Regions from separate parts of the Exiguobacterium sp. HSB13 genome, predicted to be linked through region 1. Evidence: riboswitches for the same ligand, from Rfam matches in the RefSeq annotation. Region 1 holds a riboswitch; each other region holds the start of a gene.
What was found. Region 1 has a riboswitch for lysine ahead of ACZGCQ_RS14475 (Na+/H+ antiporter NhaC family protein). Riboswitches for the same ligand answer to the same signal wherever they lie in the genome.
Positions count from the first base shown of each region.

Region 1 (11,160 bases):
TCAACTGTTCGATATCTTCCGGGAAGGTCGCCGAGAACAACAGTGTCATCCGCTCTTTTGGTAACTCGGACAAGATGGCATCGACTTGATCGAGGAAGCCCATGTTCAGCATTTCATCCGCTTCATCTAAAACGACGTAACGGACTTTCTCAAGTGATAACGTGCCCCGCTCGATATGATCGCGTACACGCCCTGGTGTTCCGACGACGACGTGTGTCTTTTGTTTGAGCTCCGTCACTTGCCCGCGGAACGGTTGCTTGCCGAAGACCGCTGTCGCTTTGATCCGCTTATAGCGTCCGATATTCATGATATCTTCTTTGACCTGTAAGGCGAGCTCACGTGTTGGTGTCAAAACTAAGACTTGTGGTTTATTTTCTTCCCACTCGACGAGTTCACAAAGTGGAATCGCAAACGATGCCGTCTTTCCGCTCCCCGTCCGTGATTTGACGATGACGTCTTTTCCGGATAATACTACGGGGATGACCGATTGTTGGACTTCGGTTGGTGTCGTGTAACCGAGTTGCTCGATCGAATCGAGAATCGGTGTGCTTAAGTTAAAATCATTAAATTGTGTACGTGTCATAGAATGTCCTCATTTCTTATCGTAAAAAAAGCTTCCCACCGAAACGATGAGAAGCCCAACGAATTATTTGGATGCTACTTTATCTTTTTTGATTTGCTTACTACGTAATTGACCACACGCAGCATCGATGTCTGTTCCGTGCTCAAGACGAACACCACAGTTCAAGCCGTTCTTTTTCAACGTATCGTAGAACGTCGTGATGTCTTCAGACGTACTGCGCTGATATTGACCGTGCTCATCGACCGGGTTGTACGGAATCAAGTTGACATACGTCAGGTGACGTTTGTCTTCAAATAATTTCGCAAGTTCGACCGCATGTTCTTTTTGGTCGTTGACGCCACGAAGCAAGATGTACTCGATCGTGATTTTACGGTTCGTCGTTTGAACGTAATAGTCGATCGCTGGCATCAATTTCTCAAGCGGGATCGCCCGGTTGATTTTCATGATTTGCGTACGCAATTCATTGTTTGGTGCGTGAAGCGAAATCGCTAAGTTGACTTGGAGTTTCAAGTCAGCGAACTTGTAGATCTTGTCTGCCAAACCACTTGTTGAAACCGTGATGTGACGCGCGCCGATCGCAAGACCATTGTGGTCCTTGATGACGTTCAAGAAGTCGACCATGTTGTCGAAGTTATCGAACGGTTCACCGATACCCATGACGACGACGTGGCTGACACGTTCTTCGTTACCGACGGCATCGAGGTGATGCTGGACGTTCATGATCTGCTCGACGATTTCGCCTGCTGACAAGTCACGGCTCTTCTTGATGAGACCACTTGCACAGAAGCTACAGCCGATGTTACAGCCAACCTGCGTCGTAACACAGACAGAAAGACCGTACTTATGACGCATCAGAACCGTTTCAATCAAGTTGCCATCATATAATTTGAAAAGGAACTTGATTGTTCCGTCTGCTGATTCTTGCTTGACCGCTTCTGTCATCGAGTCAATCGTAAAACTCTGATCTAACAACTCAAGGCAATCCTTGTTGACATTCGTCATTTCCGCGAAAGTCGTGACACGTTTACGGTAGAGCCAATCCCATACTTGTTTGGCACGGAATGGTTTGTGCCCTTGATTCGATAACCATTCTGTCATCTGCTCAAGCGTTAATCCATAAATGGATGGTTTATTCATTTCGAAAGACCTCATTTCTTTTTCCAGAACTACAACATTCCTTTATCTTAGTAAAAATCAGCGCGTGACGCAACGTTCAAATCCTAAATGTTCACTTTCTGTAAAGTTTTTGCGCCACTTTCGATCAAATCGACAGACTCCGACGCCCGAATTGAACAAATGCCCCGGTCAAGAACACGAGACAGAGAATGAGTAAAAGAATGGAGTGAAGAAGAAAATGATCGGTTCCTTCTAATAGTTGCGTCGTGTTGAATAAGGAGAAGACGGATAGATAACGGAGCCACTCCGTCTTGTCACTTAGTTCCGACAGAATCGTCAGGACGATCGATAGAACCAGTACACTACCGGCAAGCGAAAAAGCACGACGTTCTTCATCAAATAACGTCGCAACGAATAACGTAAAGGCACCGATCGCCAAGAGTAACAATAGCGCATTGAGTTGAATCCGCCATAAGATGACGTCATTGATTGAAATATCTGTCATCCACCAGTCAGCCACCATCAAGACAAGTCCATTCAGTCCTACGAGAACCATACTTGCGATACCCATGACGATCGCGACAGCAAACGTATACGCATTCCGTGTGATCGGGGCTGCGAGATAGACGATCAGCTCTCCGTTGTCGATCGGTCGCGCAACGAGGCGCGCTGCTAATGAGAGCAGGAATAGACTCGCAATGACTTGAAAAATCAGTCCATAATAGTTCCCACCGAGCAGATCCAGTACATTATCGAATCCTGTCACCTTATCGTATTGAAATGCTTTTAAGACTTCCGGAGGTAACGCTTCTAGCTTCGCTTCTAGCAAACCGGTCTTCATCATCGATGGATAAAGCAACGCAAGCATCAATAAGTAGAGACTCGTTCCAATCGCATAAGCAAGCACGGGCTTTCTGACCTGCTTGAATAAAGAGCGGATCAGCACTATCACGACGATTCCTCCTCTCCATAATAATGCAAGAAGACCTGTTCTAGATCATCTGCTGACGGACGAATCAGCCGTACATCATACTGGGTCAAATAAGCGATCGCCTGATTTAAGCTCAGTGTCTCGTCCGTTTGAAAACTGACTTCTAGCCGCTTCGGTTCAACACCGACTTGCATCGCGAACTGTGCTGCTTCCACCTCCGTTCGGAAGACGATCGTATACGTCTTTCGACTCGATCGAACCAACTCATGAATATCCGATTCGACGATGATGCGCCCTGCTTTGATTAAAGCCGCTCGATCGCACGATTTTTCCATCTCCGGAAAGTGGTGTGAACTCATCAGAATCGCTTTTCCAGCATGCTTCTCCTGTTCGATCCACTCTAAAAAACGCTCTTGCATCAAAGGATCAAGTCCACTGGTTGGCTCATCGAGTAGATAGACCGATGCATCCTTCATAAAGCAACCGACTAGTGCCAGTTTTTGTTTCATCCCTTTTGACATCTTGCGGATTTTCGTCTTCGTCTCAAACGGAAATCGTTTCAACAACAGTTGCCGCCGTGTCGGGTCGCTACCATGTAGTCGTTGCATCAAATCGAGCATGTCTGCTCCTGTCATGTCTCCAGGTAAACTAATCTCCCCCGGCAAGTAACCCACCAACTGCTTCACTTCTTTACTTTGCTTCCAGCAATCAAAACCACCGATCGTCGCCTTTCCAGCATCCGCCGCCAGTAGTCCCATTAAATGTCGGAGTGTCGTTGATTTTCCAGATCCGTTTGGTCCGATGAAACCGAATATCGTACCCGGATCAACTGTAAAACTGACATCGAATATTCCACGCCCCGGTGCAAACTCTTTCGTGACATGCTCCAAACGGATCATCGTCCGACCTCCTCATCCCCTATTTTTCTCATCACTGTATTGATACCCGTTTTGAAGCAGTTTGTTCGGATCAAAGCGATAGATGACGAACCGCTCGTCATGATTTTTTTCGTAGAAGTCTCGTAATCGAATCTCATCGATTTGCTCGAATACGGTATGGCGCTCCAAGTACTCCCGGTATTCATCGGTCGGGTAATACAAGATGAGATCAACCGAACGCGGGGAACGTTCGACCGAACTTAAAATGTGATCGATCACTTTCATGAAAATTTGTGAAGAGAATGGATTGAAGAAATAAAACTTATTCGCCTCATTCGGAATGGCATACTGCTCGGCATACGTCTGTTCAAATCGCAAACTTCCGGAACGCCGCTTCCGTCGACTTTGGTAGTTCGCCATATTCCGAAGTGCGTCCTCGTAAAATTGTCCGTTCATCTCGATTCCGATGACGGAACAATCGAATCGGTCATGTAAGTAAAAGTTTAAACGCCCTTTCCCACACCCGAAATCAATGACAGTGTCCTCTTTTTGAAACAAATACGTTTCGCATAATTCGTCGAGTGCCGCATAAGGCGTCGGTTCATAGCGATTGTAGTGACTAAATACACCATAAAGGTGTTGCATCTCAATGGTTTCGATTCGTAATCGTTGATCATATTCCTGTTCATTCATCGTCTTTTGTTCCTTCTTTCCGGCATTCTTTCCCTCATCGTACTATACTGAAGAAGTACGTTACTCGTTTTTTGAAAGGGGATTTTATGATGATCGTCGTTACGAACCGGATTAAAGTCAAAAAAGGGATGGCTGCAGCTCTCGCTCCTCGTTTTACGCGTCCAAGTGGACTCGATACGATGGACGGATTCATCCGCGTCGAGGTCTTATTGACGCAAAATATCGAAGAACACGATGAAATGAACGTCAACATGTACTGGGAAGATATGAAGAGTTTTCAAGCGTGGCGGGAGAGTGACGATTTTAAAGCGTCACATAGTCGACCTGCGAGTAGTGAAGCTGGAGAATCGCCAATGCTCGGCAGCGAGATTCTGACCTATGAAGTCGCTTCGGTTAAAGAACGCGCATGATGCACGAAAAGGACTCGTCTCGAGTCCTTTTTTATATACCTTTACAAAAATAGTGAAAGGGTCGAATTGTCTCAAATGGTATTATTTGTTATCATAGTGCCATTACACAGAGAGAGGGTCCTTCATGAATTCATTAACTATATTTGAACAAGCCATTCGTAGCTTACCTGACGATCGTACGTTACGACGTGATGAATTATGGACGGACGATTTTTTATTGCAACAGGAGAACGAACTGACCGTCTATTACTCTCCGATTGGCGAATACGTCAATACTGAAGCAAAAGTCGTTATTATCGGGATCACACCAGGTTTTGAACAGATGCGAATCGCTTTCGAAGAAGCGACGGATGCCCTCCATCATGGTGTTTCATTAGAAGAGACAGCACGCCTCGTCAAATATACAGCAAGCTTTGCTGGAACGATGCGACGTAACCTCGTTCAGATGCTTGATACACTCGAACTTCCAGCATTGCTCGGAATTGAGACGACAGCTAGCTTATTTCATCAACATCAAAAATTATTGCAACCGACGTCGCTGTTAAAGCAACCCGTCTTTTATCGCGAAAAGAATTACTCGGGTCATCAACCGAAAATCAGCCGTAGTCCTTTGCTAAAACATTATGCAGAAGAACACTTCGTCGCTGAAATCAATCAGCTACGCGAACCGGCGCTATTGATTCCGCTCGGTCGTGTCGTCGAGACACAAGTCCGTGGGTTGATTCATGACGGACGAATCGAACAGCATCAGCTTCTTTCGGGATTCCCTCATCCCTCTGGTGCAAATGGTCATCGGAAAAAGCAATTCGAGGAAAATCAAGCCTATTTGATGAAACAGCTCATTCAACATTTTGCTGAATAAATCGTTTTTGTATTAAATTATCAGAAAATATGGTTGAATCGCTTCTGAAATACATGATAAAGTGTCCATAAGAACAGAATATGACTATTCTATCGATGAGGTAGAGGCGCGATTTCAATCAGTACTTGGTCCGAGGATGACAACGAAGACGACTACAGGAAAGGTGACATCGCCGAAATGACAGTATGTGTCTAACATATCGTCGTTGGTCGATTCGGGAAACACCCGATCGATTGCCATACATAGTACTTGTATGGAGCGCTCCAATTCGGCTAAGAAAGACGCATCCAGCGAGGGTGTCGGCTTTGTTGCCGGTGCCCTTGCTTTTTTTGTGCCGCGGGGTCTCATCTTTAAGCCATTTATTAAAGAGGAGGATATTTTTCATGGTCAACTATTCAGATTCCATCATTGCCCTTGTACCTGCTTTACTAGCTATCTTATTAGCCATCTTTACACGAAAGGTCGTTCTTTCGTTAGGTGTCGGCATTCTCGTCGGTGCCCTGTTACTCCACCGTTTTAATCCGATCGATACGGTAACCTATCTCGGCAAGAACATCTTCAGCCTGTTTTGGGCGGACGGTGCCTTGAACGAGTGGAACGTCTTATTACTTGTCTTCTTGTTATTGCTCGGCGTCCTTTCCACGCTCATTCAGACATCAGGTGGCGCTCGTGCCTTCGGTGAATGGGCTTCTACGCACGTCAAAACGGCGCGTGGTGCACGCTTAGTCGCCTTCGGACTCGGTATCTTGATTTTCATCGATGATTACTTCAATAGTCTTGCTGTCGGAAACGTTAGTCGTCCGTTAACGGATCGTCGCGGTGTCTCACGAGCGAAACTTGCCTATCTGATCGACTCAACAGCTGCGCCTGTTTGTGTCATCAGTCCGCTTTCGAGTTGGGGCGCATTCATCATCTCCATCATTGCTGGTATCTTAACGACCCACTCGATTACGGATTATTCAGCGTTTAGTGCCTTCATGATGATCGTTCCAATGAACTTCTATGCGATCTTCGCTCTTCTGTTAACACTTTACATTGCTTACTCTGGCATCTCTGTCGGACCGATGAAGCAACACGAAATGCGTGCCGCGAAAGGTGAACTCTTCGATGCCTCGAAAGGAACACCGATGGGGATGGCAAAAGAGGTCAACGAACATACGAACGGAAAAGTCCGGGATCTCGTCGTTCCGATCGTCGTGCTCGTCATTGCTACGATCAGTGCATTACTCGGAACAGGTGCCCAGGCACTTGCAGCCGACAACCGCCCGTTTACTTTAATTGGAGCATTTGAATCGACAGACGTCACACGCTCACTTGTCGCTGGTGTCGTCATTAGTTTAATCGTTGCTTTCCTGATGCTGATCGGACGGAAAATTCCGGGTCGCGATTACCGGGCAAGCATCGTTGCTGGTATGCGTTCGATGTGGCCAGCAGTCGTGATTCTGTTATTCGCTTGGACGATCATTGCTGTCATCGGTGACATGAAAACCGGTGACTATCTTGCAAGCTTCGTCAGCAACTCGATTTCTGCTTCGTACTTGCCGTTCTTGTTATTCTTGATTGCCGGCTTGATGGCATTCTCGACAGGAACAAGTTGGGGCACATTCGGGATCATGTTGCCAATCGGTGCGGATCTCGTCATGGCTGTCGATGCCTCACTCTTGTTACCGACGCTTGCTTCTGTTCTTGCTGGATCTGTCTTCGGTGACCATTGTTCACCGATTTCCGATACGACGATCCTCAGTTCGACAGGGGCTGGATCCCATCATATCGATCACGTTACGACACAATTACCATATGCGCTAGTCGGTGCCGTCACTGCGGCAGTCGGTTATTTAGTCATCGGTTTCACGGAGTCTTCGGTCTTCGGTTTCATCGGAGCTCTTGTCACATTCGTACTCTTCGTCGTCGTCTTGAACGTTCTCTCGAAAAAAGGCGAAACCGCTTCGGATTTACAGACCGATTAATGTAGCATTTTACGAAAAAAGGCATTGGATGCGCGCATCCAATGCCTTTTTTATATCTATTCGTTTCACACCATCAGTAAACACACATCATTCGCAAACGCTACTGGATCCTCGAGTGGAAGCCCTTCGACAAGCAATGCTTGTTGATACATCAGTTTGGTATAGCGCTCGAATTTCGAACGATCGTTTTGATACGCCGTTTCAAGAGAGTCGAATACCGCGTGTGACGGATTCAATTCAAGAATCTTGACCGCTTCTACCCCTTCGTTATTCGGCATCGCCTTCAGGATTTTCTCCATCTCGATCGAGACGGCGCCATCCGTCGCAAAACAGACGGGATGCGATTTGAGCCGCGTCGATGCCTTAACTTCCTTGACTTGTCCACTTAGCACTTCCTGCATCGCTTGGAACATCTCTGCTTGTGCGTCCGTCGTCTCCGCTTCTTCTGCTTCAATCCCTAAATCGCTGCTCGTGACCGACTTGAACGTCTTCTCGTTGTACGTCACGAGCATCTGAATCGCGAACTCATCGATTTCTTCCGTGAAGTACAAGATGTCGTATCCTTTATCACGGACGAGCTCGGATTGTGGTAATTTATCTAAACGATTCGTACTCTCACCAGCGGCGTAGTAGATATGCGCTTGATCTTCCGGCATTGCTGCGACGTATTCCGCGAGTGTAATCAACTTCTTCTCCTTCGCCGAGTAGAAGAGGATAAGGTCCTGCACCTGTTCCTTGTGCATGCCGTAATCATTGTACATACCGAACTTCAGCTGACGTCCGAACGCTTGATAGAACGTTTCGTACTTCGCGCGATCTTCACGCAAGAGGGCTTCAAGTTGTGTCTTGATCTTACTTTGGATGTTTTTCGCGATCAGCTTCAATTGACGATCGTGTTGTAGAAGTTCACGCGAGATGTTGAGCGATAAGTCCTCCGAGTCGACCATTCCTTTGACGAAACTGAAATGATCCGGCAACAAGTCACTGCATTTTTCCATGATCAAGACACCATTCGCGTAAAGCTCGAGACCTTTTTCAAATTCCTTCGAATAATAATCGTACGGTGCCTGCTCTGGAATGAATAAGATTGATTGATAACGAACGGCACCATCGACACTGATATGAATATGTTTTGCCGGTGTGTCAAAACCATACCGCTTCTCTTGGTAGAAGTTCGTATAGTCCTCGTCTGTCAATTCCCGTTTGTTCTTCCGCCAGATTGGCACCATACTGTTGATCGTCTTGACGACTTCGATCTCTTCCGTCTCATCACTGCCTTCGATTGGCTGACGCTCGAGTTCCTTCATCTCGATCGGATAACGGATGAAATCTGAGTATTTTTTGATGATACTGCGCAAACGATACGTCTCGAGGTATTCGTCATACGATTCCTCTTCCTCGTTCGCCTTGATATGGAGCGTAATCTCCGTTCCGACGGTTTCTTTGTCGACTTCCTCGATCGTATAGCCTTCGACACCACGAGACTCCCATTTATAAGCGACTGCACTGCCGAATGGTTTCGTAACGACGGTGACGACGTCTGCGACCATGAATGCAGAATAGAATCCGACACCGAATTGACCAATGATATCATGACCATCTTGTGCCTCGTTCTCTGCCTTGAAGGCAAGCGATCCACTCTTCGCGATCGTACCGAGATTCTCTTCTAGTTCGTCCTTCGTCATTCCGATTCCCGTATCCCGAATGATGAGCTGTCGCGCTTCTTTATTTGGTTCAATCGTAATTTTGTAGTGTTCCTTCTCGAACGAAATCGTCTCGTCCGTCAATGCTTTATAGTACATCTTATCCATGGCGTCACTTGCATTTGAGATCAATTCGCGCAGGAAAATCTCCTTATGCGTATAGATGGAATGAATCATCATCTCCAGCAATCGTTTTGATTCCGCCTTAAATTGTTTCGTTTCCATGCTCATTCTGCCTCCCTTTTTTTAGCACTCGATCATATAGAGTGCTAATTCACCTCCTATTATTAGGGAGTTCGAAATATCTGTCAATCTCCTTTTTCACTGTATGTCGCGACTTTTTCAAAGACAATCTTTCCAATTTGACGTAAGTGCTCTGCTGACCCATAGGTGCCATGACTGACGCCGTTCTCATCCTTTCGATTACCGAGACCGATAAACTGCTCACTTGGTTTGAAGTGGAGCCCGACAACGGGTACCTGAAATCGTGATGAGAAGCTGACTTGAAAAATCGCGTCTGGATAATCCGTCGGTTGATAGATCGTCCAACCGATGTCTGGTTCTAGCTTCGCAAATCGTTCCGTATGTTCCTTCCCGAGTAGGATGATTCCTTTTATCGAAAACAGTTCGAGCAGGCGTAACAAAAATGTTTGACCGAACGGACTATCTTCCAACACTCCACGTTCTTTAATTGCTCCCATGTAATGGTGTGTCGGAAACGGGAAAAAGTCCAGGTGAATGACCGGATTAAGCGTCTTCTCGTAAAATGACGCACCGAGTCCGTTCAAGAATCCTTCGAGCTTACCGCCACCTGGTCGACCGAACCAAGTCCGGTAAATGTTCGGTTGTTTGAAATAATCGTTAAATCGCCGAATCGAATCTGTCAGCGTTTCCTCCTGTAGATAAGCCTCCCATGCCATCGATTTCGGACGAATGAAGAGCGGACCGGTCTCGTCAAATCGTAATGCACCTGTTCGGTCTAAAAATTGCGATCGGGATGGGTTCGTCGCGATTGTCACCCAACTGCTACGCGTCGCATCACCAAACCAGAGGACAGGTGTCGTTTGATCGATCAATTCACTTGCGAATGCACTCTTCTCGAGTGTCATTTGGTACTGGACGGCTTCTTGTAATAATTTTTTGGCAAGTTGCCATTGATCGGATGTCAGCGTTCTCATCTCCCTTTTTACAGCGATTGTGCTGTTGTAGATGTACCCCCTATCCACTAACACTAGACGCATCGATGGGTTTAATCTCCATTTCTCCGGGAATGTTTCATAAGGTGAACGATACGACTTAGGAGGGATTTAGCAATGGGTAGACTCGATCAAAAAGTAGCTGTCATTACCGGCTCGGCAACAGGGATTGGACAAGCGACCGCGCTTGTCTTCGCAGAACAGGGAGCAACGGTCGTCTGTGCCGATGTCTCACTTGAGAAAGCACAACAAACAGTAGAACAGATTACACAACACGGTGGAAAAGCGGAAGCCGTCCATGTCGACGTCTCAGACGTCGAGAGTGTCGAGCAACTTGCGAAGCACATCAAAGAGACATACGGTACGGTCGACGTCCTCTTCAATAATGCCGGAATCGATGAACAAGGCGGGAAAGTCCATGAGTATCCCATCGATCTCTTCGATCGGATCATCGCGGTCGACTTGCGCGGTACATTCCTCGTCAGTAAATTCTTGATTCCACTCATGCTTGATAACGGTGGTTCAATCATCAATACGTCATCGATGTCTGGTCGTGCAGCTGACTTGAACCGGTCCGGTTATAACGCAGCGAAAGGCGGGATTGCGAACTTCACACGCGCGATGGCAATCGATTATGCGCGTCATGGCATTCGTGTCAATTCGTTGTCGCCAGGAACAATCGAAACACCACTCATCGATACACTTGTTGGTGAAAAAGAAAAAGAGCAAGGTAAACAGTTCCGCGATGCGAACGCTTGGATCACACCACTCGGACGACTCGGTAAACCACGCGAGATGGCAACGGTCGCCCTCTTCCTTGC
Region 1 is NZ_JBUZOM010000003.1:172,260-183,419, forward strand. Features, by position in the region: gene ACZGCQ_RS14440 (DEAD/DEAH box helicase) at 1-583, opposite strand, end outside; gene rlmN (dual-specificity RNA methyltransferase RlmN) at 647-1,720, opposite strand; gene ACZGCQ_RS14450 (ABC transporter permease subunit) at 1,845-2,651, opposite strand; gene ACZGCQ_RS14455 (ABC transporter ATP-binding protein) at 2,648-3,529, opposite strand; gene ACZGCQ_RS14460 (class I SAM-dependent methyltransferase) at 3,542-4,201, opposite strand; gene ACZGCQ_RS14465 (heme oxygenase) at 4,291-4,611, shown strand; gene ACZGCQ_RS14470 (uracil-DNA glycosylase family protein) at 4,736-5,473, shown strand; lysine riboswitch at 5,567-5,745, shown strand; gene ACZGCQ_RS14475 (Na+/H+ antiporter NhaC family protein) at 5,857-7,440, shown strand; gene htpG (molecular chaperone HtpG) at 7,506-9,368, opposite strand; gene ACZGCQ_RS14485 (hypothetical protein) at 9,452-10,321, opposite strand; gene ACZGCQ_RS14490 (SDR family oxidoreductase) at 10,457-11,160, shown strand, end outside.

Region 2 (11,160 bases), on a different contig from region 1:
CGATCAACCAGTCCGATGACGAGCACGCTGATCACCATCGCTAAACCATTTTCAAAAGCGATTAACCGTGGGAAGACAAGATAAGTGACGAGTAATAGTGGTCCAACTAATAAAAAGATTGAAATCGAGGCACGTGCGAATACGAAGAGCCCGTTGACACTTGTTAAAAAGGCACGAACGATCTTTTGTGACCAAGGGGATGGTCGACCAACTTGCCAAGCAAAACAACAAGCAAAGATGAACGCATAAAATTGCAGAAAGGCAACCATAAAGCATCTCCTTTAGATATGAAACTCATTGTCCCTAGTGTATCGATTTTAAGGCTGAAGTGCAAAGAAGAACTTTTCGTAAAGTATAAGAAAAGACCAGCTGATAGGACATCAACTGGTCTGTCGTCAATCAATCCAGATTCGGTTCTTTTTTTCCGTGCAAGAAGAAGGACAGAATCAGTGCAAGCGCAGATAAAACGGTCGCAATCCAGAACGCATCGGTGATCCCTTGAATCGTTGCTTGTTTCGTCAGCATCGTAAACCAACTCGTCGAAGCGGCTTGTGAGCTACCCAGCTGTTGTCCAAGATCATTTAAATGTTGCGAAAGCGTTGGGTCGAGCGTCGTGAACTGATTCGCGTCGTCTGCCAAATGAGCCGTCGTTTGACGGGTCATGACGGTGACGAGAATCGCGGTTCCGATAGATCCAGCGACTTGACGGAGTGTGTTTTGCGTCGCGTTTCCGTGTGGGATCATCTTCATCGGTAAGGCATTCATACCGGCAGTCATGATCGGCATCATGATGAACGCCATACCGAATGACCGAAGCATGTAGATCCCCATGATGGAGTAATACGACGTATCCATGTTCAATTGCGTCAGTTCCCATGTTCCGTAAGTCATTAACGTCAAACCGAAGATGGCAAGTGGACGAATACCGAAGCGGTCAAATAACCTACCAGCAATCGGTCCAGTGATTCCCATGATCAGTGATCCTGGTAAGAGGAGCAGACCGGAATCGACCGGTGAAAAACCGCGAATACTTTGTAGATAAATCGGTAAAAGTAACATCCCGCCGAATAAAGCCATCGTGACGATGACGTTGATGAAGAGTGTGAACGAAAATTCCGGTACTTTCAACACGCGAATGTTCAACATCGGATCTTCCATCGATAGTTCACGCATCGCAAAAGCGGCAATTCCGATTAAACCGATGACGATCGTGCTGATGACGATCGGGCTATCCCAGCCGTCATTCCCAGCTTCACTGAACCCATAAAGGAGACTCCCGAACCCGATCGTACTAAATAAGACGCCCAGTGCATCAAAAGAAGGTTTCGAGAGGGGCTGTGTCAGTCGGAACCAAGCAGCACCAAGTAACAATGTCACTAATCCAAAGAACGACATCGCGTAAAACATGACGTGCCAATCATAATTTTGGATGACATATCCCGTGATCGTTGGTCCGACAGCTGGAGCGAGAATCATCGCGATTCCAAGCATCCCCATGGCAGCTCCACGCTTATGCGGTGGGAACAACGTCATGAAGACGTTCGATCCGAGTGGCATCAAGATACCAGCACCCGCTGCCTGAACGACACGACCGATCATCATGACCGGGAAGTTCATCGCCATCGAACAAATGATGGATCCGAAGAAAAAGAGCGTCATCGAAGCGAGGAACAGTTGGCGGAACGTATAGCTTCGCATCAAAAAGGCGCTGATCGGAATCAAGATCCCGTTGACGAGCATGAAGCCTGTCGTCAACCACTGGGCAGTGGACGTCGACACATTGAAGTCATTGATCAGAACCGGTAACGCGACATTAATCAACGTTTGGTTCAAAATAGCAATGAACATACCGATTAGTAAGACCGTCAGTACTTTCGGGATACTGACGTTTTCCGTCGATACCTGTTTTGAAGGTGCTGCGACTGGTGGTGTCACAGTCATCGTCGGTTCCGCATCGAGGGATTCCTCAAGTGTTGGTCCGTCAGTCGCCAGTGCCATGTCGGATTGGCGACTTCGACGGGCGATCCAGTTGACGCCGATGATGATCAGAATCGTGAACGCACTATATCCGAACAAGAAGGTAGTAGACATGAACGTCCCTCCTTAATCCTTATGAATGCGGACGGTCACATTCATACCAGGTCGAATGTCGAGTGATTTTTCTTGCGAGAGTGATACTTTAACGGGAATGACTTGTGCGACTTTCGTGTAGTTCGCGTTTCCGTTTGAAGAAGGCATCATTGAGAACGTAGAAGCCGTCGTCATCCCGATTTGCTCGACTTCACCAGAAAGTGTCGTGTCCGGGTAGCTGTCGACATAGACATCCACTGTTTGTCCGACTTTGATTTCATCGATTTCTGTTTCTTCGATGTTCGCTGTGACCCAAAGGTCGTTTAAGTCAAAACCGTAAGCAAGTGGTGTACCTGCTGCGACGAAGCCGTTCTTTGTCGCCATCGACTGAACGATCGTTGCTTTCGCAGGCATCGAAACAGAAAGATCTGTCGGCTTTTGTCCAGCTTGTGCAGTCATGACGTGACCAAGTGTTGTACCGCTGTCGAGTGATTCACCTGTTTTTGCCGACCAGTCTGTTAATTTACCAGCGCTTGGACTCGCAATCGTTATCATTTTGCCATCGATTTTTGCATTGTCTGTTTTGACGTAGCTCGTTGCTTGATCGTAATAGTAGTATCCAACGACACCACCACCAATCAAGACGATGAGTGTCACGATATTGATGATCAATAATTTTTTCATACTCATGGGTGTGTTTGCATCCTTTCTTGTGTACAATCGATTCAAAAAAAGTACTCCTCTGGGGGGAGGAGTAATTAATATAGTTAATTATATGGATCGTTAGCTAACAAACAACCGACAATTTCCGACAAAATGTCGGAAAAATAGATGATAACGGATTCATTAATGAAAAGATGATGAAAAAGGAGTGAAATATAGATGAATGAGAGCCGCGATCCTCGACCAAAACGGTCACGTGACCGTATTACAATGGAATTATTTCGTTTACTGAAGACGCACAGCTTCTCAAGTATTACGGTCAAAATGTTGACGGATGGAGCCGGTGTAAACCGTTCGACCTTCTACGCACACTATACGGATAAGTATGATTTGCTTGACCAAATCGTTGAGGAGCAAATGAAGGCACTTGAACAAGCGATTCGGATCACCGGTACAGGAACTGCCTTTCCGACAGTCGAGCAGGTGAGTCGCTATTTTGCTCGGTTGTTCATTCATATCGAAGAAAATGAATTATTCTATCAGACGATGCTTGTTCAAGGACCGATCAAAACGTTCATCTCGCGCTTTCTCGATACGTTGAAAGAGAATTACCGACTAGTGTTTCGACCGCAAATCACAGAAGAAGCTACGTTCGTCGATCGGGACTTATTATTAAACTATGTCATTGGTGGACAGTTGGGATTGTTGATTTCTTGGTTACGAAACGGTCGACCGTATTCATCAGAGTATATGGCAGAACAATTAAGTCGGATGATCGTCTTTGGAACAGTAGAAAGCATCGGTTTTCCTAAAGAGCCGGAATGAAGACGTAAAAAAAGACACTTCCCTACGGAAGTGTCCAGTCAGGTTAAGCTTGTCGGAATGCAAGTTCTTTCGTGTAGATCGTACTCCGATTCCGTCCGCTCTCTTTTGAGTAATACAACGCTTTATCTGCCTGTTGTAATGCTTCAAGTGACGTATGAGAACCACTAGAATGCGCGATTCCAAGCGAAATCGTGATTTGTAGATCAGGTACATCTGCTGTCGGGAACAGGTTACGTGCAACTGTCGTCCGGGCTAGTTCTGCGATTTTTTGCGCTTCTTTTGCTGACGTACTTGGTAAGATGATTAAAAATTCTTCACCACCGTACCGTCCGACGAGGTCGTCTGGACGCGTCAAGGAAGCGAGAGTCATGCCGAGTTGGCGTAATACATCATCGCCTGCATCATGACCATATGTATCATTGACATGCTTGAAGAAATCGATATCGATGAGTACAAGCGAATAGCCTTGGTCGGTCGAACCGACAAGCGAAAGCGAGTCATCAAGACGACGACGATTGGCAAGCCCTGTCAAAGCATCCGTCATGGCAAGTTTCTGCTGATACTGGATGTTTTCGAAGTGGCGGCGTAATTCTGCCAATAGTCGAAAGGCAACAAATCCAGCTAATAGATTAAAGAAGATGTAAGCAATCGAGATTTTGAAGAATGTCGACCAGCTGTGCGTCAGAATGTAGATGGCGGGTAACGAATAGAGAATACCGACCAATACCATGAGTTGAAAATGACGCATCGAGATGTGAACGAAGCGACGCATGATCCCGATCGTCGTGATGAACAAGACGATGATCAGCGTAGATAGATAAAAACCTTCCATTTGATCAACAGGTGTTAAAAAGTAACGTGTCCCGATGATCATCACACCGGCGACGATGGCGCTTGGGAAACCACCGATCATCATGGCAATGGCGACGGGAACGATACGTAAATCAACACGGGCGACATCGATCTGGATCCCATTAAACATCAATAAAACCGCAATCAGACCAGAGACCGCGCCGAGTATAAGACGTGTGCCCCAGCTAGAATTCAGCGAAATACGCGGTTGATTCCGAAACGGTAAGAACAAGAGAGTAATCGTTGTGAACAGTAGACAAAAGTTAATGATGAATTGATTCATGATGGACAACAAATCCTCCCAACTCCCCCAGCTAACAGATTTCCATATATATACTTCCAGTATACTCAAGTAGATAACGGTTAGACAGAGGGAAATCTTTAGATAAAATAGAAAAAACGGTAGGAAATCTACCGTTTTTAAGAAGACGAAGTAAGTGTATCCTCATCCATCGTCTGTAAAATTTTATCAAAGACATGAACCATCGTTTCAAGCTCTTCTTCTGTCAATGTGCCGAAGCGATCTTGTAAATAGTTTTTCCGGACGATTTCGAGATCCCGAAATGCACGTTCCCCGTCCTCCGTCAAAGCGAGGACGATTGAACGACGATCTTCCGTCGAACGTGTTCGGGTGACATATCCTTGTTTATACAGCTTATCCGTCAAAGCAGTGACTTGACTCGTCGCGAGCTCAAATTGTTCCGCGAGAAGCGTCGGGCGCTGAGGACCATTTTCGGAAAGGCTTCGTAAGATGAAAAATTCACTCCGGGTCGCCGTTCCTTCAAATAGCCGGTTAAGTTCACGTCGCAGGGTACGAAGAATGACACGCATTTGTTCTTCGAGTCGATAAGTTAGCAAATCACGTTCCTGTGGCATGCAAGCAGCATCCTTTCTCTCAGTGGACTTCTACCATTTAGTGTACTAAACATATCGGATTTTTACCATCGACTACCCGATATTCGAAAAAGGCAATTGACAATTTCGTGGCGATTTGTGTAATATGGCGTAGTAATAACTAACTTAATTCAGTTCTCACTCAACCAGTGGGATGGAGGTTGCAATTCTTAAGAGTACGGTTACGGATGTCGTCAAGCGACAGATGAGGTGACCTGAAAGGAAGAATTGCCGAAATCAATCATCGCTTTGAAGATGATCGATTGGGATTAGATCAAATAGGTCTAATACTGTCACAAGTCGGGTATCACCTACTTGTGGAGAGCTATCTTTCACGACGGTAGAATGAGGCGCATCCATTTTATTATGTTGCGTTCTCATCTTCCATCTGGAAGATGAGGGCGCTTTTTGTTTTTTTTATTCAAAAAGTGTCCTCTCAAAATTTATTAAAGAGAGAAGCGAACGAAATGAACAATCTAGATGTGAAACAAACAACAGATTCGACAGCAGAAGGATTAAAACGTGGATTACAAGCCCGTCACATGTCGATGATCGCCATCGGTGGAGCGATTGGAACAGGACTCTTCATTGCGTCCGGTGCTTCCGTTGCAGCAGCAGGACCAGGTGGGGCACTCCTATCGTATGCAATCGTTGGTTTGATGGTCTATTTCCTAATGACAAGTCTTGGTGAAATGGCAGCATACATGCCGGTCGCTGGGTCCTTTTCGACATATGGAACGAAATTCGTCGATCCATCATTCGGCTTTGCGCTCGGCTGGAACTATTGGTACAACTGGGCAGTTACGATCGCAGTCGAACTCGTCGCAGCACAAATCGTCATGACGTATTGGTTCCCGGATGTTCCTGGATTTTATTTCAGTGCCTTGTTCCTCTTACTGATGATTGGCTTGAACTACTTCTCCGTTAAAGGATTTGGGGAAGCTGAGTATTGGTTCGCCATGATCAAAGTCGTTACCGTCATCGTTTTCTTAGTCGTCGGTGTTGCGATGATTTTCGGTGTCTTTACATCAGAGCCACCGGTTGGCTTTAAAAACTTTGCTCTTGGCGATGCACCGTTCGTCGGTGGTATTCCTGCCGTCATCGGAATCATCCTCGTTGCCGGATTCAGTTTCCAAGGAACGGAACTCGTCGGGATTGCCGCGGGTGAGTCGGAAGATCCGAAAAAGAACGTTCCAAAAGCAGTTAAACAAGTTTTCTGGCGTATCTTACTTTTCTACGTCTTCGCGATTTTCGTCATTGGGATGCTCATTCCGTATACGAGTCCGAACTTGGTTTCAAATGACATCACGGACGTCGCGGTTAGTCCGTTTACGCTCGTCTTTGAAAAAGCAGGTCTTGCGTTCTCAGCAGCACTCATGAATGCCGTCATCTTGACGTCTGTTCTATCTGCCGGAAACTCAGGTATGTATGCTTCGACTCGGATGCTGTATACACTGGCTCGCCAAGGGGATGCACCGAAGTTATTTGCGAAAGTATCGAAAAACGGTGTACCACGTAATGCCTTGCTCGCAACAGGTGCGGTCGGTGCGCTCTGTTTCTTAACATCGATGTTTGGTGGACAAGTCTACTTGTGGTTACTCAATGCTTCCGGTATGACAGGCTTCATCGCATGGCTCGGGATTGCAATCAGTCACTATCGTTTCCGTAAAGGATTCCTTGCACAAGGTCACTCGTTGAAAGACTTACCATATGTTGCACCAGCGTTCCCATTCGGTCCGCTGTTCGCATTCGGTCTTTGTTTCCTTGTCATCGTCGGTCAAAACTATGCCGCATTCCTCGCGGATCAAATCGATTGGGTCGGAATTGCCGCAACGTATGTCGGTATTCCATTATTCCTTGCCTTCTGGTTAGGACATAAATTCAAAAACCGGACGTCGATCGTTCGTTATGACGAGATGGACTTCCCAGAACATCCGCGTCAATCGTAATGTGTGAACCACCTTCTATAATGAAGGTGGTTTTTTTATTTCTTTAAATGAAAACGTTTTCTAAAATATAGTTTTGGAAAAGTATAAAAAAGGAATCAATGAATACATATTCAAGAATAGAAAACATGAATGAAGAATAGGGGGGAAGACGCATGACTACATCTGAATTATTTTTCACATTAGGTTCTGCAGCGTTTTTCATGTTGCTCGTTGCCTACATATCCTATCGATTGACGCGTGGGAAAACACAAGGCGTCGATGAATACTTCTTAGCAGGTCGAGGGCTAAGTGGCGTTTTCATTGCCGGTTCGCTACTACTGACGAATTTGTCGGCAGAACAGTTGATTGGACTGAATGGACAATCCTTCATGGGGAATATGTCGAGTATGGCATGGGAAGTCACAGCGGGATTTGCTGCGATCATCATGGCCATCTATCTGCTCCCGAAGTTTCTCGGACTTGGTATCTCGACATTACCGGAATACTTAAGTCACCGGTATGATGAGACGGTTCGCCGGATGACAGTCTTACTCTTTTTACTCGGATACATGTGCGTCACGATTCCTTCGATGCTTTATTCGGGTGGGATTGCTGTCTTGCAGCTATTCGATGTTCCGGAATTATTTGGTCTCAGTTATACGCAATCCCTTTGGTTAGTCGTCTGGGTCGTTGGAATCATCGGAGCGATTTATGCAATTTTTGGAGGATTACGTGCGGTGGCTGTCTCCGATACCTTGAACGGGATTGGGCTTGTCTTCGTTGGATTCCTAGTTCCGGTGCTTGGCTTTATCGCGCTGGGTGACGGGAATTTGCTTCAAGGAATGAAGACGATTGCGACTGTACAACCGGAGAAGCTGAATGCTATCGGAAGCTCAACCGATGCCGTTCCGTTCTTTTCGATTTTCACGGGCATCCTATTTGCGAACTTATTTTATTGGTCACTCAATCAATATGTCATTCAACGTGTGCTCGGGGCAAAAGATTTGAAGGAAGGACAGAAGGGCGTCCTCATGACAGGATTTTTGAAGTTATTAGTTCCGATCTTCATGCTGATTCCTGGTATCATCGCCTATCACTTGTATGGGAACACACTAACAAGCGGTGATTTATCATACCCTCGACTTATCACGGAGTTACTACCGGTCTCGCTGATGGGATTTTTCTTAGCTGTCTTACTCGGAGCCGTCTTCAGTTCGTTTAACTCGCTTCTCAACAGCATTGCAACACTTTTTGTCCTCGATATCTATCAGCCGGTGTTTGCGAAAGAGGCGAGTGATGAACATTTGATTCGTGTCAGTAAATGGTTCGGAACGATCGTTGCCTTGATTTCTTTCGTCATCGCACCGTTCTTGATGTACGCGCCGGACGGCTTATGGAGTTTGATCCGGCAATTCACAGGGTTTTTCAACATTCCGATTCTCGTCATCGTATTAATGGGGATTTTCATGAAACGAATTCCGGCGATTGCGGCGAAAATCGTCATTGTCTTTCACGTGTTCGCGTATTACTTATTTGTCTTCGGTTTCAAACAACTGTTCGGCTGGGATCATGGCATTAGTTATATTCATGGGTACGGTATTCTACTCGTGATTGAAGTGCTGTTCATGGTATTCATGGGATATCGTTACCCGGCCGTCCAGTCAAGAAAAATCAATCGACGACAGTCTGTCGAGCTTACTCCATGGAAGTTCGCGATTCCGGTCTCGATCTTATTATGCACATCCATCATTTGGACATACGTTCTGTTTTCAAAGATCGGACTGGCTTCGGCAGCAGGCATCGTATCGAGTTGGTTCTGGCCGGTTACGTTAGGACTTGTCATCGCAACGATCGTATTATGGCGTGTGTCGCTAAACGCCTGGGAAGCGAAGTACCGGTCCTATCTCGAAGAAGAGTATCGTCAAGCCGAATAATCCTCTCGCAGAAGGCATGACATATCGGGTAAGATGAAAGAAAAACAGGAGGCGATCTTCGTGAATTACTGGTATCACTTTAAGCGTGCCTTCTTACCGATCGCATTATTGCTTGTGACGCTTGCCTTGTACCAAATGATTTATCGTTTGAATAACATCTGGTATTCGCTTGGAGGACTTCTCCTTGTCTTTGCGGCGATTTACTTCGTCATGCGTCGTCTAAAAGCGAACCCAGAGGATTGAATGAGCAGGAAAGTCGAGTCCATTCTCTGAACGCGGTAAAATAGAGACATACAGAGGAGGGGAAGATAGATGGCAAAAGCAATATTTGCAGGTGGTTGTTTCTGGTGCATGGTCAAGCCATTCCATAAATATGATGGTGTAGAGCAGGTCATTTCAGGATATACCGGTGGTCATACAGAGAACCCGACTTATAAAGAGGTCTGTTCGGAAACGACAGGTCACTTGGAGGCGGTTGAAGTCACGTACGATTCGTCCATCATTACGTACGAAGAATTACTCGATATTTTCTGGCGTCAAATCGACCCGACAGATGGCGGAGGTCAATTCAATGACCGTGGTGAATCTTACCAACCGGCTATCTTTTATGTCGATGAAGCACAGCGTGAAGCAGCTGAACGTTCGAAAGCAGAGCTTGACGCATCAGGACGCTTCTCACGCCCAGTCGCGGTAGAGATTCGTCCAGAAAAGCCATTTTGGCCAGCCGAAGAATATCACCAAGATTATTATAAAAAGAATCCGTTCCGTTATCAGATGTATAGTGTCGGCTCAGGTCGCGCGAAATTCATCAAGGAAGCGTGGAAGGATCATGGTAAGGAAAAAGAACTGAAAGAGCGTCTGACACCAATTCAGTATAAAGTCACACAAGAGAACGGGACAGAACCCGCTTTCCGTAACGAATATTGGGATGAAGAACGTCCAGGTCTTTATGTCGACATCGTCGATGGCACACCACTCTTCACATCAAAAGATAAATTCCAGTCAAACTGTGGTTGGCCGAGCTTCGCTAAACCCATCTCAGAAGACAAGATGGAAGTCGAACTCGATACGAGCCACGGGATGACGCGGACGGAAGTGCGTTCTGCGAATGCGGATAGTCACCTTGGTCATATCTTCGATGATGGTCCGACAGAACTTGGTGGTCTTCGCTATTGTATCAACTCAGCAGCATTACGATTTATTCCGCTTGAAGAGCTTGATTCAGCAGGATATGGGGAATATAAAAAACATTTCGAGTAACACGTAAGGAGCAGTCAAACGATTTCGTTTTGACTGCTCTTTTTTCAAATGGAAGGGAGAGAATTGAATGTTTCGACCCGTATATGAAGAGATTCGACAAATGACGATTGCGAAGGTACTTGATTTCTATGATCACGAAATCCGTCAGCTCGATAAGCAAGCACGTCAGGAAAAGTACGACAAGATGAGCTTGAGTCCGTTTCGTTTTTTCCGTGGGAGTTCGCATCTGTTTTATTATGACGTGACGCGAATCCCCCTTGGTTTTGATACGCCTCGTGATAAACCGACGTGGATTCAGGGCGATCTTCATTTTGAGAATTTCGGTGTCCATGGCAATGCGAAGGGAGAGATCATCTACGACGTCAATGACTTTGATGAAGGGTACTTAGGATCTTATTTATATGATTTGATTCGTATGGCGGTCTCCGTCCGGTTGTTCGCTGAAGAGGCAGGATACGATCCGACTCCTGCGATTCGAAATTACGTCCTTGAATACTTACACGATTTAAAAAAGTACGCTCTCGGAAAAGATCCCAGCGATGTCTGTTTTACGCGGGATAATACGAAAGGACCAATCAAGAAATTGATCAAAAAAGCAGAAAAGAAACGTGAGGAATTAATGGGAGAGCGGACGGAACTGGTGGATGGCGTGAGACGCTTTTGTACATTACCAGATATGGAAGCGGTAGATGATCCGACGCGAATAGCGATTGAGTCTGCCTGGTCCTCCTATA
Region 2 is NZ_JBUZOM010000002.1:62,013-73,172, forward strand. Features, by position in the region: gene ACZGCQ_RS12125 (hypothetical protein) at 1-269, opposite strand, end outside; gene ACZGCQ_RS12130 (DHA2 family efflux MFS transporter permease subunit) at 400-2,091, opposite strand; gene ACZGCQ_RS12135 (HlyD family secretion protein) at 2,104-2,760, opposite strand; gene ACZGCQ_RS12140 (TetR/AcrR family transcriptional regulator) at 2,953-3,558, shown strand; gene ACZGCQ_RS12145 (diguanylate cyclase domain-containing protein) at 3,602-4,693, opposite strand; gene ACZGCQ_RS12150 (MarR family winged helix-turn-helix transcriptional regulator) at 4,831-5,286, opposite strand; lysine riboswitch at 5,452-5,640, shown strand; gene ACZGCQ_RS12155 (amino acid permease) at 5,772-7,253, shown strand; gene ACZGCQ_RS12160 (solute:sodium symporter family transporter) at 7,406-9,166, shown strand; gene ACZGCQ_RS12165 (hypothetical protein) at 9,227-9,409, shown strand; gene msrA (peptide-methionine (S)-S-oxide reductase MsrA) at 9,479-10,426, shown strand; gene ACZGCQ_RS12175 (DUF2252 domain-containing protein) at 10,494-11,160, shown strand, end outside.
Region 2: linked by a shared signal. The riboswitch ahead of ACZGCQ_RS12155 (amino acid permease) and the one ahead of ACZGCQ_RS14475 (Na+/H+ antiporter NhaC family protein) in region 1 are both predicted to bind lysine.

Region 3 (11,160 bases), on a different contig from region 1:
CGCACCAGAAGCAAATACTTTTTTCGATAACGCCGTATGTTTGATTTCAATCAGTTCATCGACACCGGCGAATAAGACTTCGTGTTCACCGAAGATCGTTCCACCGCGCATCGCGTGCATCCCGATCTCGTTCGTCTCTCGCTTTTGCCGCGTCTGTGATCGGTCATACACCGGTGTCACGTCACGTGCCGTCTGAATCGTTTGCAATAACAACTCAGCCGTTCCGCTTGGAGCATCGACTTTTTGGTTGTGATGTTTCTCGAGCAATTCGATGTCATACGCCCCTGCTAGTGGCACAAGTGTCTTCAGCAGTTGCTGCACCATCGCGATGCCGTACGACATATTGTACGACTGGAAGATTGGAATTTCTTTCGCAGCGTCCTTGATCGATGTCAGTTCCACTTCTGAAAAACCAGTCGTTGCAATGACGAGTGGTGTTTTTGTCGCTAACCCGTATGCGAGCAGATCTGGTAGCAAACTCGGATGCGAGAAGTCGATGATCGCATCGACCGTCTCTGACATCTCCGTTAGCTCCGCATATGAAGCGATCGTATCGGATGACTTCGTCCGGTCAACAATCGCCACGACACTTTGTGGTGCGAGTTCGACGACGTATTGTCCTGTCGCCCCATAACCGTGTAACGCGAGTTTCATCGAACCACTCCTTTGTAAGCCCGCATCGTTTCGAGTAAGTGGGCGTGTCCCGCTTCCGATTGACGGACGAGCGGCAAGCGTGGCGCACCGACAGCAAAGCCGAGTTCTTCAAGCGATGCTTTGACTGGGATTGGATTGACGTCACTGAACAAAGCACCGATGACCGGTAACAAGTCTGCCTGAATCCGGCGAGCCGTGACGAGATCTTGCCCTAGTAACGCCTCAGCAAGTGCTTGTGTCTCTGCTGGGTACGGGTTAGAGAGAACTGAAATAACACCCTGTGCGCCCCATGCCATGTACGGAAGGATTTGATCATCATTTCCACAGAAGACCGCGAAGTCTTCCGGAATCGCCGCCATCAGTTCACCCATAAAGCTGACATCTCCACTCGCTTCCTTAAAGGCTTGGATGCGTGGATGACGTGCTAACGTCACTGCTGTTTCGACTGCGATCGCAACGCCTGTCCGCGACGGAACGTTATACAACATGATCGGCAACTCTGTTGCATCAGCGACCGCCGTGAAGTGTGCGACGAGACCAGCTTGTGATGTTTTATTGTAGTACGGTGTGACGAGCATCGCTGCGTCCGCACCGAGACGTTCTGCGAGTAATGTTTTCTCGATCGTCGCTGCGGTGTTATTCGAACCTGTTCCAGCAATGACGGGTACTCGTCCTGCCGTGACCTGAACGGCAGTCGTCAGGAGTTGTTCGAATTCATTATTCGTTAGTGTCGATCCTTCTCCTGTCGTCCCTCCGACGACAAGTGCCTGAATCCCTGCTGCGAGTTGTTGCTCGATTAAGCGTTCGAATACGTGTAAATCCAACTCGCCTGCTTCATTAAATGGTGTGACGAGTGCTGTACCTGCTCCTTTGAACATGAAGAACTCCTCCTTTTTTTATGAATGAATCGACTGTTCGATCGCTTGGCGTGCAACTTGCACGGCGTTTGACGCGGCACCTTTTCGGATGTTGTCAGCTACACACCAAAGATGGAACGTGTTTGCGAGACTATCATCTTGTCGAATTCGTCCGACGTAGACATCGTCCGTCCCACTCGCGTCGAGTGGCATCGGATAGCGCGTATTCGCGACATCATCGACGAGGACGACGCCGGGTGCCCCATCTAACGCTTCACGGATTGCTGTAACCGTCGTCGGTTGTGTAAACGTGACGTTGATTGCAACCGAGTGAGAGTTCGTGACCGGAACTCGGACACATGTCGCACTGACGGGTAATGCTGGAAGATTGAAGATTTTCCGTGTTTCGTCAATCATCTTCTGCTCTTCTTTCGTATAACCGTTCTCAAGGAATACATCGATATGCGGCAAGATGTTATCGTGAATCGGATGCGGGTAATTGACGGGTTCTTCTCCGCGTGTCCCACGTGCCAAATCCTCGATTCCTTTTTGACCAGAACCGGATACGGCCTGGTACGTCGTGTAGTTGATCCGTTCGAATCCGAGTGACTGGAGCGGCGCTAAAGCGACGACGGATTGAATCGTCGAACAGTTCGGATTTGCGATTAAGCGATCCGTTGCTTGAATCGCTTGCGGATTGACTTCTGGCACGACGAGTGGAATCGTCTCCTGCATCCGGAAGGCACTTGAATTATCAACGACGAGCGTTCCGTTTTCAGCTAGTAACGGGGCATATTGCTCACTGATCGTTCCGCCCGCTGCGAACAACGCGACATCGATTCCGTCTTCCGTGATGTTTGGTGTCAGTGCTTGGATCGTGATGTCTTCTCCCTTGAACTGTACCGTGTTCCCTGCTGAACGAGCAGAAGCGTAAGCGGACAGGCGGCTGACCGGGAAATCCAGTTCTGCAAGTACTTGTAACATTTTTTGACCGACGGCGCCGGTTGCTCCAATGACGGCTACATGATACATGCTGTTTTCCTCCTTATAATTCGAACGCGTTGGCAATCGCTGCAACCGTCCGTTCAATGTCTGCTTGTGCAATCGTGTACGAGATGCTGATTTCTGATGTCGTGACTTGATAGAACGGGATGTTCTCCGCTCGGAAGATTGCGAACAACTTCGAGGCAACACCCGTCGCATCCCGCATCCCGATTCCGACGACAGATAACTTCGCGTGCTGATTGTGGCGATCGACCTTGACTGTCGTGAAACGATCCATGATGTCTTTCAATGCTTCATCGAGGAACTCTTCCTCATCGAGTGGACATGAGAACGATAAGAAGATGTCACTGTCGAACGTCGTTTGACTGATCATGTCGATGTTGACGTGGCGGTTCGATAAGAGTTCGAAGATATCGGCTACTGCTGCGTTCGTTTGCGGTACGTGTTTGATTGATACCGTCAAGACGTTCTTCGTGACACTGACACTCGTGACCGCTTTTTGTTCCATTGTTTCCGTCGCTTCCATGATCCATGTTCCCCTTTTCGATTCAAGTGTTTTCCCGACGAAGATGTGTACGCCGTATTTTTTTCCTAGTTCAACACTCCGCATTTCCATGACCTTCGACCCGAGGGCGCTCATCTCCATCATCTCATCATATGAGATGTGCGGAATCGGTTGAGCAGCAGCATGGATTCGTGGATCAGCTGTATAGACACCGTCGACATCCGTGTAGATTTCACACCGTTTATCAAGGACTGCCGCAAGCGCAACAGCCGTCGTATCCGATCCACCACGTCCGAGCGTCGTGACATCACCGAGTTCGTTGACCCCTTGGAATCCGGCGACGATGACGACATCGTACGTTTCAAGTTTTTGCCGTAACAGATTTCCATCAATCTGTTTGATCTTACTTTTCGTATGCAATCCCATCGTACTGATTCCCGCTTGTGCGCCTGTTTGCGATAACGCTTTGACGCCGAGTGAGTTGAGAGCGATGCTGAGTAATGAAATCGTCTGTTCTTCTCCGATGGCAAGCAGACGATCGAGTTCTCGGCGCTCGGGGCGATCCGTGATGGCTTGCGCCTGAGCGATCAAAGAATCTGTCATCTTGCCCATCGCTGAAACGACGACGACAAGTTTTTCACCTTCGGCTGCGCGACTCTTCAAATAATTCGCAATAGACTGAATCTGTTCGACAGTCGCAACCGAGCTTCCACCAAATTTAAGTACAGTTGTCACAATCCTATCTCCTTTGTCCCGATACAGAAAAAAACGACGGGCCGGTAGGAGCGTTCCTACGGCCCGTCGTTATCACGATCGGACAAACGAAGACAAAGTCATTCGTTCTTTTACGTAAGATAGCGCTCCGAAACATCGGTTTCGGCAGTACAACGGATCTTAACCGTTGTACCAGCAAATGAGAAGAAGCATCTTCTCGTTCACTTCGGCGGACTTCCCCTTTCACATCATTCGGCATGCTTGCCTTCAAGAATGATGCTACTCATGTCATCCGCGCCTCTATCTGTCGGTTGTTAGTTACAGTTATAGCAGACATCTTTTGTTAAATCCAGTCATTTGACTGATTTTTTTCAAAATCCGTCAATTCGCAAGATGCTGTTTCGCGAGTTCAAGTTGCTCCGACACGGCAGCAAACCCTGTACCGCCGTAGCTTGTCCGGCGTGCCACTGCTTGAACCGGATCGAGGAGCGGATAGACGTCTTCCGTGATGTCAGGATGGAACATTTGATACGTCTCAAGGTTCAAATCCTTCAGGAAACAACCGTTCTGCACACAGTAAAGGACGGCTTTGCCGACGATTTCATGTGCTTCCCGGAATGGTATGCCTTTCGTCACAAGGTAGTCTGCGAGTTCCGTTGCGTTCGAGAAGTCTTGCATTGTCGCCTTCTTGAGCGCTTCGGTCTTAAACGTCGCAGATTCAATCATTCCGGTGAAGATTTGAACGGATTGGAGAACGGTATCGGCTGTATCGAAGACCCCTTCCTTATCCTCTTGCATGTCTTTATTGTAAGCGAGTGGTAATGCCTTCATCGTCGTCAAGAAGCCCATCAGGTTGCCGTAGACGCGCCCCGTTTTCCCACGAATCAATTCAGCGAAATCAGGATTTTTCTTCTGTGGCATCATGCTCGATCCTGTCGAGAAAGCATCCGACAACTCGATGAAGCTGAATTCCTGCGATGCCCAGATGATGATTTCTTCACAAAAACGCGAGAGATGCATCATGACGGTCGAAGCGATCCCGAGGTATTCGATGACAAAGTCACGGTCCGAGACAGCGTCTAGACTGTTCGGATAGACCGACTCAAAACCGAGCAACTCGGCAGACCGGAAACGATCAATCGGGAACGTCGTCCCCGCGAGCGCCCCTGCCCCGAGCGGTGATTTCCGGATCCGCTTTTGATTATCCGTCAACCGTTCGACATCGCGTTCGAACATCCAGAAATAAGCGAGCAAATGATGCGCAAGCGAGATCGGTTGTGCTCGTTGCAAATGCGTATACCCTGGCATGACCGTCTCGATATGTTGCTCCGCTTGTTCCGTGATGACCGATTGGAGCTCGCGTAATGCCGTCGTCAACGCTGCGACATGTTGCTCCATCCATAGATGTAAATCGGTTGCGACTTGGTCGTTTCGACTCCGTGCCGTATGCAGTTTTCCTGCGACCGGACCGATCTGTTCCGTCAACAAACGCTCAAGGTTCATATGAATGTCCTCGTCCGCTAACGTGTAGGAATGGTCTGCTAACGTCGTTTCCAGTTGCTTCAGTCCTTGCTCGATTTGTGTCCACTCGTCTTGAGCGAGGATCCCTTGTTCAAATAGCATCTGCGCGTGTGCGAGACTGCCTTTTAAATCAACGCTCGCTAATTTTTGATCGAACGTGATCGATGCTCCGAAGGCTTCCGCTTGAGCGGAAGCACTTTCCGTAAAACGTCCACCCCAGAGTTTGGTCATTTCGTTACACCCGCCTGACGATGTACGCTCGCATGCGTCGAAACGGCAAGTCCGTGTAATTTGATGAAGCCTTTTGCTGCTTCATGATCGAACGCGTCTTCTTTCGTGTACGTCGCAAGTTTCTCATCGTAGAGTGAGACAGCGGACTGACGACCTGTCACGGTTGCGTTTCCTTTGAACAGTTTAACGCGAACTTCTCCTGTGACGTCCTGTTGTGTTGCCGTCAAGAAAGCTTTCAAGCCTCTCGTTAATGGTGCGTGGAAGAGACCGTTGTAGATCGTTTCTGCATATTGTTTACTGAGTAGTGGTTTGAAATGCGCGACGTCCTTCGTCAACGTAATCGTCTCGAGTGCAGCGTGCGCTTTGAGTAAAACCGTTGCTCCTGGGCACTCATAGACTTCCCGCGATTTGATACCGACGAGACGGTTCTCGACGTGGTCGATCCGTCCGACCCCATGTGCACCAGCGATGATGTTCAGTTCCGTGATCAGTTTCGCCAGTGGATATGTCGTTCCGTTGATCGAGACCGGAACACCTGCTTCAAAGCCAATGATGACTTCTTCTGCCTGATCCGGAGCGTCTTCTGGCGCTACTGTCAACGCGTAAGCGTCTTGCGGTGGCTCTGTCCAAGGGTTTTCTAGGACGCCACACTCGTTACTCCGTCCCCAGAGGTTCATGTCGATTGAGTATGGGCTATCGAGGTTGATCGGAATCGGCACATTGTTTTCTTTCGCATAGGCGATTTCTTCTTCCCGTGACCATTTCCACTCCCGAACCGGTGCAATGACTTCGAGTGACGGATCAAGCGCTGCGACAGAAACCTCAAACCGGACTTGGTCGTTCCCTTTTCCGGTACATCCGTGCGCGACAGCCGTTGCACCGTGTTGATGCGCGACTTCGACGAGCTTTTCTGCGATCAACGGACGTGAAAGCGCTGAAATCAATGGATAGGCATTTTCGTAATGAGCGCCATATTGAAGTGCTGGCAAGACGAAGTCTTGTGCGAATTCTTCTTTAACATCGAGGACGATCGATTCGATCGCACCGACGAGGAGTGCTTTTTCTTTAATGACGGATAAATCTTTTCCTTCTCCGACATCCATGCATAAGGCAATGACGTCATAGTCCTTGCTCAACCATTTGATGGCTACCGATGTATCAAGTCCCCCAGAGTACGCTAAGATCAATTTTTGTTTCGACATGTATAATTCCCTCCTGGTTTTAAATTCATCTGTATGTATAAAAATTCATTATGAATTATATATATACATAGAAAACAAAAAAAAGAAACCCTTTTTGCAGGATTTCTTTCAAAATGACTTACATTTTCTTTTCCATCGTCCGGTGCGGGATGCCCGCATCGTCGAATTCATCGGAGACGATCGTATATCCAAGTCCTTGATAAAACGGGATGGCTTGAACTTGTGCACCGAGTGTCAGCAGTTGTTTCCCTTCACGCCGCGCGACTCGCTCCATCGCCTGCATCAGCTCGCCACCGTATCCTTTTCCTCGCGCTGTTGCTAGCGTCGCCACACGTTCAACTTTCATCCGTTGGTCGTCATATGGACGTGTGCGCCCTGTTGCGACCGGGCGATTCTGCTCATCGAGAACAAGCAGATGAATCGCTGTCTCATCATGTGTATCGTATTCAAGATGACGTGGTACGCCTTGCTCCTCGACGAAGACACGCTCCCGGATCATCCGGACGGCTTGATGTTGTTCTGCTGTACGTACTTGAATGACTGTCATGACTGATATTCCTCCCGTAATCGATCGACATATGCCATCGCATCATCCCGATTCGTAAATTGTGCCTGTGCCTGAACCGCACTTCCTCCGCCTCGCCCATTGAATGCTTGGACATGTGCTTTAGCGAATTTCCCGAGATGGGGTTCACCTGGACTACTCATCAGCAGCTTGTTCGTTGTCGCATTCCAAACGACGCCGACGCGCCCTGCTTCTTGAATCGCTTTAGCGAGTTGCTCGGAAACCTTGATCTCTTCCTCCAGATGTTCAAATACAAGAATGCCTTCTTGTTGTTCCAAAGCGTGAGCGAGTGTGAATGTTGCGAGTTGTCCCTGAACGTGTTCGACTTGTTTCGTTAAGCGCTTCTGCTCTTCTTGTAACGTTTGGACGGCTTCTAGGATTTGAACTGGTTTGACTGATAAAGCTTGCGCCGCTTCCCGTAAGGCTCGTCGTTCTGCCTGAACGAGTTGGTATGCCCGTTCCTTCGCGACATAGGACAGACGAATGTTTCCACGAATCCGCTCGACTCCGGTAAAGAGAATCGACTCGAGCTGTGCCGTCGAATCAAGATGCGTCCCACCACAGGCACTATAATCGAGTGTGCCGATTTGAACGACACGAATTCGTCCTTCGACTTGTGGTGTTTTTCGTAATGGTAAGCGTAGCGCTTCCACCTCGTCATATTCGGTTGCCGTAATCGGTAATCCTTGTTCAATCACCTGCCGTAATCGTCGATCCAACTGTTCTTGTTGCATAGTTGTCCATTCAGGTGTCTCGATATCAAGCGTCGAGACCTCACTTCCCGTCCGAAAACTGAGTGTCTTGATATTTGATTCATCTTGTAGGATCGCAGAGATGACATGTTGTGCCGTATGTTGCGCCGCATGATCGATCCGGACTGCGTCATCTACGATACCGGTGACATCACCTGTGAGCGGCGTCGCCAGTTGGTGCCAGACGACACCGTCTTCGATTTGAACGTCAAGGACCGGTTGGTCGTTCAATGTTCCACGATCCGCTGGCTGTCCACCGCTCTCCGGATAGAAATAACTTTTCTCTAAAGCAACCCAATAGCCGTCTACTTGTTTTGTCGTGCGAATGGATGTCTGAAAGGTTCGGACATCGGATTCTATTTGTTCGGGGCGCATGCCTCGACCACCTTTCTCTGTCAGTTTCACTCTGTATTATGCCATATTTCATCCAGAATCGTTTGTCGGCTTGCCTTTTTCCTAGTACACTAGACGAAAGACTACCGATCGCGAAGGGACGAAATGCCGTGATTCAGCATATCAATAAAAATTCACCACTCCCCATCTACTATCAAATCGAAGCTGCCTTAAAACAACAAATTGAAAGCGGTGTTCTTCAACCTGGCGATTTGATCCCGTCCGAGCGCGAATTTGCGGAAGCGCATCAAATCAGCCGAATGACGGTCCGCCAAGCCATTTCAAACTTGGTCAACGCCGGTTACTTGATTCGTCAAAAAGGACGAGGAACATTCGTCGCGAATAAAAAAATCGTCATGCAACTGTCTGGCTTGACGAGTTTCTCGGAAGAGATGGAACATCTTGGGCTAGAACCGACGAGTGCGCTTCTCTCCTATCAAATCATCGACGCGTCGATGACGATCGCAAACAAGCTTCGGATTCGCGAAGGCGCATCCGTATATGAATTGAAACGTTTACGAATCGCAGATGAGCAAGCGCTTGCTCTTGAAACGGTCTACATCCCGGAACAACTCCTACCTGGACTCGATCAAGACGTTGCGACCGCATCGCTCTATGCATTTGCAGAAGCGAGCGGATTAAATCTTGGACGTGCGAGTCAAACGTTCGAATCACGTCTTGCAACGAAGGAAGAGGCGGGCCATCTTGGTCTATCGACCGCTTCGCCTGTCTTATCTGTCGAGCAACTGACGTACCTGACAACAGAGCAACCGTTTGAATACGTCATCTCCGCTTACCGCGGCGACCGCTATACCTTCACCGTTGAAATGGAACGCCAACGCTAAAAATCCCCTTGTATCGTCGTACAGTGACGATGATACAAGGGGATTTTTAGTGTGTCTTACTGTGCAGGGACGGCTTCTGTCTCTGTCACTGGTTCTTCTGTCGTACTTTGTGCCGGGTCTGTCTCTTCCTTGATCGGTTCGACTTCTTGACCTTGCATCGCTTTTGCTAAATTACTTTTCACTTGCTCCAATTGATTCGGATCGAGATGATATTCCCATTTCCCGCTAATACCGATGTAGCCTTCTCCAGCGAGTTGGTACTCCGTCGTATTACGTAACGCTGCCGTGAAATCTGCTAAGCGTGTATAATCGTTCGGACCTAAGTTCGTTTCGACGTTATCACCGACAGCATCCAAAATATCACGGTATGCACTGAGGGAACGGAAACTTGCCGCTTCTTTGGCGACCGCTTGAATGACTTGCATCTGTTTTTGACCGCGTCCGATATCACCGAGCGGATCATCATGACGGTTCCGGACGTAAGCAAGTGCTTGCTCTCCTGTTAAATGTTGCATCCCTTTATCAACAGTGACAGTACCGGCTTTACGTTTTGAATCTTGCTCTTTGAACGCATATCGTACATCGATGTCGACGCCGTCCAATGCATCGATCAATTGAACGAATCCTTGGAAATTAACTTTAACGACATGGTCGATTTGAATACCGAGCAGGTTTTCTGTCGTTTCACGCGCTAATTTAATCCCATTATAGGAATTCGATTTATCCATCGAACCGAAGTAATGGGCATGGGTGATTTTATCTTGCTCAACACCTGTCTTACCATAAGGTACATCGTATTTCGAATAATCGATGTTCACGAGTGAATCACGCGGAATACTCGTCAACACTAATTGTTCCGTTTTTTTATTTAAGATTCCGACGATCATGACATCTGATCGTGCCGGTTCATTTCGTTCTTTACTTTTTTTCGTTTCATCCGTTCCAAGAATCAAGAACGATTCAGACGGGACATCATCATATTTAGAGCTCACCTTCGAGCCGGGAATGTTAATCTGCGTCTTTGCCAATGTTTCTTGCGTTTTAATAAAAACAGCTCCAGCATATCCAGAACCGATGATTGTGACAAGCAGGACGAGTGCAGCGATGACTTTCATGAACATCTTGCCAGCACTTGGCTGTTTCTTTCGTGCGGATCGCGTTTCCATCATGTAAACCCTCATTTTCATGTAAATTTTCCGTAAAGTTCGCTAATCTCCATTATCCGGACATTTAATGAAATGTCAATTTACGTTTCGATTAAAGAAATCGTATAGAATCGTTGCACTGAAAAAATTATGGACCCTTAGTGCGCTGTATCATGAGATTGAATGATCTTGGTATATGTCCTGTTGATGCCTTTCTATCAAAATAAAAAATCGCTTGAGACTAGGCTCAACAGAATCAAAAAAAGGAATAGAGTCAATCCAATGATTGTCTCTATCCCTTTTAATTCATCGCTCTTCCATCGTCATACTTTCATGAAATTCAGATATGCCGCTCGTCCTGTACGTTTAGCGTCATCTGACAATAAAGATGCCGCTTCTTCGTCCAAGATTACCATGACATCAGCATGACGCTTGAGTACAGTTGCTGGACAATCCGTTGTTGCGACACCTTCCATCATATCGCGAACCGCTTCTGCCTTTCGTGCACTAGAAGCAACGAGAAGGATCTTCTTCGCTTCCATGATCGTACCGATCCCCATCGTGATTGCCTTCGTCGGTACTTCTTCTAATCGATCAAAGAAACGTTGGTTCGCTTCTCGTGTCGACTCTGTCAATTCCGTTACGTGTGTCTTAGCGTCGAATGGTGTACCCGGTTCGTTGAAGGCGATGTGTCCATTTGCTCCAATTCCGAGTAATTGAATGTCGATGCCTCGATTGCGGACGAGCGCTTCATATCGTTCACTTTCGCGC
Region 3 is NZ_JBUZOM010000004.1:38,090-49,249, reverse strand. Features, by position in the region: gene dapB (4-hydroxy-tetrahydrodipicolinate reductase) at 1-654, opposite strand, end outside; gene dapA (4-hydroxy-tetrahydrodipicolinate synthase) at 651-1,532, opposite strand; gene ACZGCQ_RS15065 (aspartate-semialdehyde dehydrogenase) at 1,551-2,543, opposite strand; gene ACZGCQ_RS15060 (aspartate kinase) at 2,557-3,756, opposite strand; lysine riboswitch at 3,869-4,046, opposite strand; gene argH (argininosuccinate lyase) at 4,117-5,487, opposite strand; gene ACZGCQ_RS15050 (argininosuccinate synthase) at 5,484-6,689, opposite strand; gene ACZGCQ_RS15045 (GNAT family N-acetyltransferase) at 6,808-7,236, opposite strand; gene ACZGCQ_RS15040 (alanyl-tRNA editing protein) at 7,233-8,381, opposite strand; gene phnF (phosphonate metabolism transcriptional regulator PhnF) at 8,510-9,244, shown strand; gene ACZGCQ_RS15030 (LCP family protein) at 9,301-10,413, opposite strand; gene nagB (glucosamine-6-phosphate deaminase) at 10,713-11,160, opposite strand, start outside.
Region 3: linked by a shared signal. The riboswitch ahead of ACZGCQ_RS15060 (aspartate kinase) and the one ahead of ACZGCQ_RS14475 (Na+/H+ antiporter NhaC family protein) in region 1 are both predicted to bind lysine.